DNA from 2 places in the Pseudoalteromonas xiamenensis genome. Region 2 is predicted to be linked to the other one. Evidence: riboswitches for the same ligand, from Rfam matches in the RefSeq annotation. Region 2 holds a riboswitch; the other holds the start of a gene.
What was found. A riboswitch is a leader RNA that binds a small molecule or an ion and turns the genes downstream of it on or off. The one in region 2 is predicted to bind cobalamin.

Region 1: linked by a shared signal. The riboswitch ahead of NI389_RS08835 (TonB-dependent receptor domain-containing protein) and the one ahead of NI389_RS13360 (ABC transporter ATP-binding protein) in region 2 are both predicted to bind cobalamin.

What each region holds. Positions count from the first base shown of each region.
Region 1 covers NZ_CP099917.1:1,907,867-1,911,977, reverse strand. Annotated here, with positions in the region: gene thiI (tRNA uracil 4-sulfurtransferase ThiI) at 1-600, shown strand, start outside; gene NI389_RS08855 (ketopantoate reductase family protein) at 613-1,026, opposite strand; gene NI389_RS08850 (ketopantoate reductase family protein) at 1,065-1,535, opposite strand; gene NI389_RS08845 (VanZ family protein) at 1,501-1,848, opposite strand; gene NI389_RS08840 (YajQ family cyclic di-GMP-binding protein) at 2,041-2,523, shown strand; cobalamin riboswitch at 2,628-2,798, shown strand; gene NI389_RS08835 (TonB-dependent receptor domain-containing protein) at 2,834-4,111, shown strand, end outside.
Region 2 covers NZ_CP099917.1:2,880,838-2,884,948, forward strand. Annotated here, with positions in the region: gene NI389_RS13345 (FAD:protein FMN transferase) at 1-733, shown strand, start outside; gene nqrM ((Na+)-NQR maturation NqrM) at 816-1,028, shown strand; gene NI389_RS13355 (histidine phosphatase family protein) at 1,132-1,716, shown strand; cobalamin riboswitch at 1,740-1,936, shown strand; gene NI389_RS13360 (ABC transporter ATP-binding protein) at 2,004-2,804, shown strand; gene NI389_RS13365 (FecCD family ABC transporter permease) at 2,806-3,816, shown strand; gene cobT (nicotinate-nucleotide--dimethylbenzimidazole phosphoribosyltransferase) at 3,813-4,111, shown strand, end outside.

The DNA.
Region 1 (4,111 bases), 970 kb from region 2:
ACTGGAGAAAGCATTGGCCAAGTTTCGAGCCAGACATTGGCTAACTTGAGCGTAATCGACCGAGTCACTGAAACTCTTATTTTGCGTCCGCTGATTCACTTGGATAAGCAAGAAATCATCAGCACCGCACGTCAAATCGGGACGATAGAAATGGCCGAAGCAATGCCAGAATATTGTGGTGTCATTTCGAAGAAGCCGAACGTCAAAACCCGCATTGGTAAAGTGCAAGCGGAAGAAGAAAAGTTCGATTTTGATGTATTAAACACGGTGGTTGATAACGCGCGCATCATGGATATTCGTGAAATTGAAGAAGCCACGAAAGAAGAAGTGAAAGAAGCGGAATCAGTTAGCGAATTGCCACAAGGTGCGGTAGTCCTTGATATTCGTTCACCTGAAGAAGAAGACGACTCACCACTGGAAATTGAAGGCTTTGAAGTGAAGCACCTGCCATTCTTCCGTTTGGCTACTCAGTTTGGCGATTTGCCTCAAGATAAAGAATACTTCTTATATTGTAAGAAAGGGGTAATGAGTCAGCTTCAAGCCCTGATTTTACATGAAAAAGGGTATCTCAATGTCCGAGTGTACAAGCCGTCTAAGTAGTTAAAAAGCGCCTCAGGCGCTTTTCTTCTGTATCTGGGTAAGTAAACGCGCATTGAAAGGCGTTTGCTTGCCTTTTTGCTGTGCTTGCCGACAAATGAAACCACAAATAGCGTCTATTTCTGTTTCCCTTTTTAAATGAATGTCTTGGCGCATGGACGAACGATTTTGAGCTGTTTGCTGCATCACTTGGTAGGCTAATTCCAGCGCGTCTGAAAGCGAAATAGTTACTCCATTTTGATTTGCTATCCATACGGCTTCATTTAATAGCCCCAGTATTTCACTGGCAAAGAAGGGTTGCCGCAATACGCCATTATCGACATTTTCACGAGCTGATATCGGATTAATGGCGACATTGACCAGTAACTTTTGCCAGCGCAGCAGCTGGATATTTTCATGTATCGCACACTGTGGAAAGTGAGTTTGCATAGCGGTAATCAGAGAAGGAGCGGGTAGACTGCTGTGGCTTAAGTTACCCAACCAAGTTGCTCCAATCCCTTTGTGTACAACCGTGTCAGGGGACGATTTAAACCCCCCATATTCGTGGTTGCAAACCACATTTGTTGCGTTTGAGTTAGCCTTGCAAGCCATGGGGTCAAATCACTCATGCCATTGTGACTGATTACAATCGTTGCATCGTCGCTTAGGTAAGGCCAAAGTTGCTCAAGCGCTGCGGGCAATTGGTAAGCTTTTACACAGATCAGTACTTGTTCAATAGACTGACGCTGTAGGTGCTCAAAGTGAGCATGACTCACACTGAGCGGTGTGGTGACCAATTCATGTTGATAAAAATAGGGGGTACCGGTTTGGGTAGACCGAGTGACCACGGTAACCGGAGCGAAAAGTTGGCAATAGCGCGCAAAAAGCAGCCCAACGGCGCCCGCTCCAACCACATAAACAGGCTTATCGTGTTTTTTTGATTGCTTTTGTCCAGCCATAATATCCTGCGAAATAGACAATAGCGCCGGCCATATCGGCAACAAAATCGGCAAACGAGGCTTGGCGGTAAGGAACAAAGGATTGCAACACTTCAATACTTGCCCCATAAAATGCAAGGAGCACTAAATGCAGCCACACGGGAAGTCTAAAGGCATGGTGAAGGATAAACGCCAAGCCAAGGAAGATAACAAAATGTACAACCTTATCGACATGTGCGAACAGTACGAGATTCGTTTTTACCTCTTTGATGAACAATGCGGTACAAATAATGAGACTCGCTAAGAAAAGAAATTGGTAAACACGCCTTGTCACGTTAATTCCTACTACGACTTTATTATTGCCTCGAGTATATCATCGAAAGGTGGACGTAACATGAATATTCTGGTCTATTCTTTGAGTTTCCATGTGCTTATTTTGAGTTTTGTTTGTGCACAATCATGCTGAAATTTTCCTTCTGATAACGAGGGCTGGTATACTAATCGTAATCAATTTTAGGAGAAAATTATGCCATCATTTGACATCGTGTCAGAAATTGAAATGACAGAAGCAAAGAACGCTGTCGATAATGCTGCTCGTGAATTAGAAACGCGTTGGGATTTTCGTGGTGTAAATGCGTCGATTGAATTAGATGACAAACTGGTCGTGTTAAAGGGTGAAGCGGAACACCAATTAATGCAACTGTTTGATATTTTAGTTAGCAAAGCGGCTAAGCGCGGCTTAGATGTTTCATGCCTTGAGTTGCAAGACGTTGTGCATTCAGGCAAAACGTTTTCTCGCAAAGTAGGCTTAAAACAAGGTATTGATAAGGATATGGCGAAGAAAATTACCAAACTTATCAAAGAATCAAAAATTAAAGTGCAGTCGAGTGTTCAGGGCGAAGAAGTACGTGTAACGGGTAAAAACCGTGACGATCTTCAAGAAGTGATGCAACTCATCCGTGGTGCAGAACTCGGCCAACCATTCCAGTTCAAAAACTTCCGCGATTAATTCTGTCCATCGGAAGCAGTGTCCGCTGCTTCCTGCATCACTTTATGTTTCTTCTCTTCTTGGCTTTCTAGACGTCCATTGACATTTGACTGCCAAATTTGGACAATAGCGCCTCTTTTCAAGGTGCTTGATAGTCGTTGTTTTGGACAACAGACTGGCAAGATAATCGGGAAGCTTGGTGCGGTTCGCAAGATGCAAGCCTAATCCAACACTGCCCCCGCAACGGTAAACACAGTTGTGTAAGTCCGGAGACCGGCCTTGGAGCTTTCTTACTTACAACTTGTGCGGTGGGCGCAGGTCAGGGGACATCATGTACAAACTATCATTGCTTGGCGTTGCAATTGCTGCGTCTTCGTCACTTTATTCCACATCGTCTCTAGCAAACAATGTTGAGCGCATAACGGTTACAGCAAATAAATTAGAGCAAAAAGTCGCGGATGTAGCGGCTTCTGTGATTGTTATCGAGCGCGCTGATATTGAAAAAAGCGGTGTGAATGATGTTGCAGCATTGCTGTCACAACAAGCTGGTTTCCAAATTAATCGTAATGGTGGACTTGGTCAAAATACTGGGTTGTCACTTCGCGGCTCGAACACACGTCACACACTCGTACTTATCGACGGTGTGCGCGTCGGTTCCGCAACGCTCGGTTACAAATCAATAGCCAATATTGCGCTTAGTAGCATCGAAAGAATTGAGGTGGTCAAAGGCTCTCGTGCCGCTGTGTATGGCTCGGATGCATTAGCGGGTGTGATTAATATCATTACACGCCAAACAACCGCGACAGAAATTACAGTCGGAGTTGGCTCGGACAGTTATCACGTTGCTGAACTGGCTGCTGGTACACAAAAAGGTGGCTGGGATCTTAACCTTAATGCGAGTTTTGAGAAAACCGACGGTTTTGATGTAATGCAGACGCTCCAATTTGATAATGATGGCTACCACAATGTCAATGTTGGGCTTGCAGCGTCATACCAAGACGAAGGCTTAGGTCAGGTATCGGCGAAAATTCAACATAACCAAGGTGAAGTCGATTATGACAGTGCGTGGGGTGGTATTAACGCAACCGATTACCGTAGTGAATTCAAAAATGATTTGCTGTCATTGGGTTGGAATAAACGCATTGATAATGTCAGCCTCGCGTTGGATATCAGTCGCGCATCAGATGAATCGGACGATATAAGCGAAGGGTTTGTTAGCACTTTTGATACCACACGAACCACGAAAGAAGCGAAAGTAACGTGGTTTGCACTGGATTCTGTGACCGCATTAGCAGGCTTTACGCACAATAAAGAAGATGTTTCGGGCAGTTCTACAATTTATGACTTAAATTCCCGTTCGACATCTGCTTGGTTCATGGGCGCAACATACGCACGGAACGCTATCCAAGCCGAAGGATTTGTGCGTCGTGAATCCGATGATCAGTTTGGCAGTGAAGTAACGTACAGTATTGGGGCGGGCTACGATATTCGTAAAAACTTGACGCTCCATGTATCACAAAGTACCGGCTTCAAAGCGCCAACCTTCAACGATTTGTATTTCCCAAATTCGGGTAATGCAGCACTGGAGCCTGAGAAGTCACGTCACCAA
Region 2 (4,111 bases):
CGAGGATTTTCGCCGTGTTGTGGCCGAATCGATCCGTTTGGGCAAATCGACACAAACACTCGATGTGACTATGGGCCCATTAATCGATTTGTGGGGATTTGGACCAGATAAACGCCCAACTATTCGTCCAAGCCAAACTCAATTGGAGGAGATGGTCTCGCGTATTGGTGTTGATAAGTTGGTTCTGACTGAAGAAGGTTTGGAAAAGACAACGAATGGATTACGTTTATCGTTCTCTGCAACAGCTAAGGGTTATGGTATCGACAAAGTGGCTGAGCTAATTGAAAAGCATAATATTCATAATTACATGATTGAGATCGGCGGTGAACTTCGTGTCGCTGGGACAAAGGCAGATGGTGAACCATGGCGAATTGCGATTGAGCAACCTGATGCACCTATGGGGCAGCGTCAAGTACATCGTGTGTTAGAACCGGGTACCAACGGTATCGCAACTTCGGGTGATTACCGTATTTTCTACGAAATGGATGGCGAGATTTATACGCATTTAATCGACCCCGTAACAGGTATGCCTATCAAGCATGATCTCGTTTCTGTCACAGTTCTACATCCTTCGGCAATGACCGCTGATGGTCTCGCAACAGCGTTGACGGTAATGGGGATGGATAAAGCACAAGCTTACGCAGAAGAGCATCATTTACCGGTTTATCTTATGAGTAAAACACCAAGTGGTATTCAAACTTGGTCTAGTACAGCCTTTAAACCATATTTGTGAGCAAGGTTTAAGCGCGCTATAATAGCGCGGTCCGTTGCCAGCCTGACTTTGCGGTCAGGCTTCGATTTTAAGGGTTAAAGCAATGTCGTTGATTCTTCTTACTTTTGGTTTATTAATTCTAATTGTACTCGCTATGGCAGTCGGTGTTCTGGTTCAGAAAAAGTCGATGGCAAGCAGCTGTGGTGGTTTAGGTTCAATGGGTATTGATAAAGTGTGCGATTGCGATGACCCATGTGATAAACGCAAAAAGCGCTTAGCGAGAGAGCAAGTTTGGAAAGACAACCAAATTCTGTGATACGAATATTGATTAAAAAATGCGGGCAAGGCTCGCATTTTTTATGCTCGTTATCTTCTTAACAAAAGCACCGTTGTGACTGTGCAGGCAAAAGGAACCGAGTATGAAATTGCATTTTATTCGCCATGCGCAACCTACAACAAAAGGTGTGCTATTAGGGCGAACTGACGCTCACCTGCAGTACCCTGTGGCATTGAGCCGCTATGCCAAATCCCTGATAGGAAGCCGGTTCGACACAATTTATGTTTCGCCTTTGGAGCGTACTCAGCAAACGTTGGATGCGCTCAATGTATCTGGTGATGTGGTGCTCGACAGTGCGATTGTTGAATGTGATTTTGGTCATTGGGATGGGAAAACATACGAATGGCTTTGGAGGCACGCCGCCCAGATTGGACAATTTTGGTCTGATCCTTGGTCTGTAACGCCGCCTGACGGCGAAACGATGACAGACTTTGCGACACGCTGTCATGGATTTTTAAAACGACTTTTGAATACGAGCAAGGCCGAGGAAAACGTGCTGGTAATTAGTCATGCAGGCGTTTTAAAGTTCGTTTATTTTCATGTGCTTGGAATTGAAGAACCCTCAGGGACACAGCTGGCAGCGATTGAATTTAATTACTTAACTGGATTTAGTCTAGACGTGTTTATTGACGATCAAGGTGTACGTTGGCCAAAAGTTGTATTTTAGACGTCTAGACTTCATAATAGCGGAATTATTGCGTATTAGCAGATATTGGGAAGAAGGTGCGAATCCTTCACTGTCCCCGCAACTGTAATTGAAGGCGTGCCTTCACGCGGTATCAGTTTTGCGTCTAGTCAACATGACCTTGTCGATATCACAAGGTTGTTGCAAAGGATGCTAAGCATTGCCGCGAATAAGTCAGATACCAAGGCTAATACGAGTACTTGAGCGGGCGCACTCAGGTCAAAGCGCTCAATAGAGTGGCTTTGCGGTGCCCAAAATTCAGAGGCACTATGGCAAATTTAGCTTGTTCAGACACGCTCATTCAGATTGATCATCTTTGCGTCGAAAAAGGGAATAAGTCCCTTATCAACGACGTCTCTTTTTCTATTTCTCGCGGAGAGTTTGTTGGATTGATTGGCCCTAACGGTGCTGGTAAATCGACGCTATTGCGTTGCTTATATCGTTATTTCCAACCATCGTCGGGTAATTTGCTGTTCCAAGGGAAACCGATTGAAGTGGTGTCTCTAAAGCAGTACGCGAAGCAAGTTGCTGTCGTTCTACAGGAAGTCGGAAATGACTTTAATCTCGCCGTTGTCGATGTCATTTTAATGGGGTTAACACCGCATAAACCGCTTTTTTCAAACTATACCTCTGATGATAGAGCGAAGGTCATGCAGTCACTGAATGCGGTTGGTTTGGCTCTCAAGGCCTCACAGTCCTATTCCAGTTTATCAGGAGGAGAGCGACAGCGAGTGATGATAGCCAAAGCGATGGTCCAGCAGCCTGAGTTACTGATAATGGACGAGCCAACAAGTCACTTGGACGTTAAATATCAGATTCAAATTATGGAGCTCGCAAAGGCAATGAACGTCACCGTGATAGCCTCATTCCACGACTTAAACCTTGCCGGTGCGCTTTGTGAGCGTATTTTGGTGCTTAAATCAGGCGAGTTAATTGCTAACGGTTGTCCCATTGATGTATTGACAAATGAACTTCTAAGCGCAGTTTTTGGCGTCTGTGCAGAGGTCGATATTCTTCACTCCGGTTCAAAAGCCATTCCTCATATTCGTTATCACTATGGGTATATTTGAGATGCCGAATAATGCGATGAAACAAAGTTTGGTCGTGAGCATCTTGTTCTTGGCGGTGCTTGGCAGTTTTATGACATCGATGATGTTAGGGGCGGTAACGGTGTCGTTGGCTGATGTATTACAGGCGTTGATTAACGCTGAGCCAAGTAATTTAATGCAAAAAATTGTGATTGAGCTCAGACTTCCTCGGGCCATTTTAGCGTTTACCGCGGGAGCTGGACTTTCTCTGGCGGGAGTCATACTGCAAACCGTTACTCGAAATCCACTTGCTGACCCCTATCTGTTTGGTATTTCTTCAGGCGCCTCGTTTGGGGTGGTCTTGCTCTTTTCACTTACAGGCATTCAAGCTGGATTGGTCATTGCGGGAGCGGCCTTTTTAGGTAGTACGCTGGCGGTCAGTTTGTTGATAGCACTGGCATTAAGCGTGAGAAGTTCCCAAGTTGAAGTGTTGCTACTAGCGGGAGTCGCATTGTCCTTCTTATTCAGTGCGCTCACGAGTCTATTGCTGTATTGGACTGATCCAGAAGCCATCAGTGCGATTCTTTTTTGGAACTTAGGTAGCTTTGGTCGAGCCGATTGGCAGTGGTTATGGTTGCCAGTTACGGTAGTGCTGAGTGCGTGTGCCATTTTGCTGCTTTATCGTCGTTCATTGAATGCATTGCTACTCGGTGATGAATCAGCTACTACGGTTGGTGTAAATGCGGGTCGACTGCGTGTGGCGATGTTATTAATCAGCTCACTGATTACCGCAGTGCTTGTAGCAAGTTGCGGAGGTGTTGGTTTTGTCGGTTTGATGATCCCACACATTGTGCGATTTTTTATTTCGCAAGCCAAAGTGTCGGGTCTACTCGCGACGTTTTTAACGGGTGGTTTGTTTATGCTCTGGGTCGACATTGTCGCGCGTTCACTTCTGGACAATCAGGAGCTACCTGTTGGCGTCATCACCGCTTCCATTGGCAGTTTATTCTTCCTTATCCTTTTGCTGCTCCGCAGCCGGACTCGCGCTTTATGACATTGAATACACTTTTTGATATCCCGCCACTTAACACAAAGCTTAAACGGGTGTGCCAGGCTCGGATCGACAATAAAACCAAACCGTTAGGCGCTCTTGGACTGCTCGAACCGTTGGCTTTGCAGTTAGCACTTATTTTAACGCGTTCTGAGTACAATCAAATCGAACTTGGTAAACCGCAAATGCTTATCTTTGCGGGGGATCATGGTATCGCGGCCGAAGGAGTGTCGATTGCACCAAGTGAAGTAACGGGTCAAATGGTCGCTAACTTTGCAAACGGTGGTGCGGCAATCAA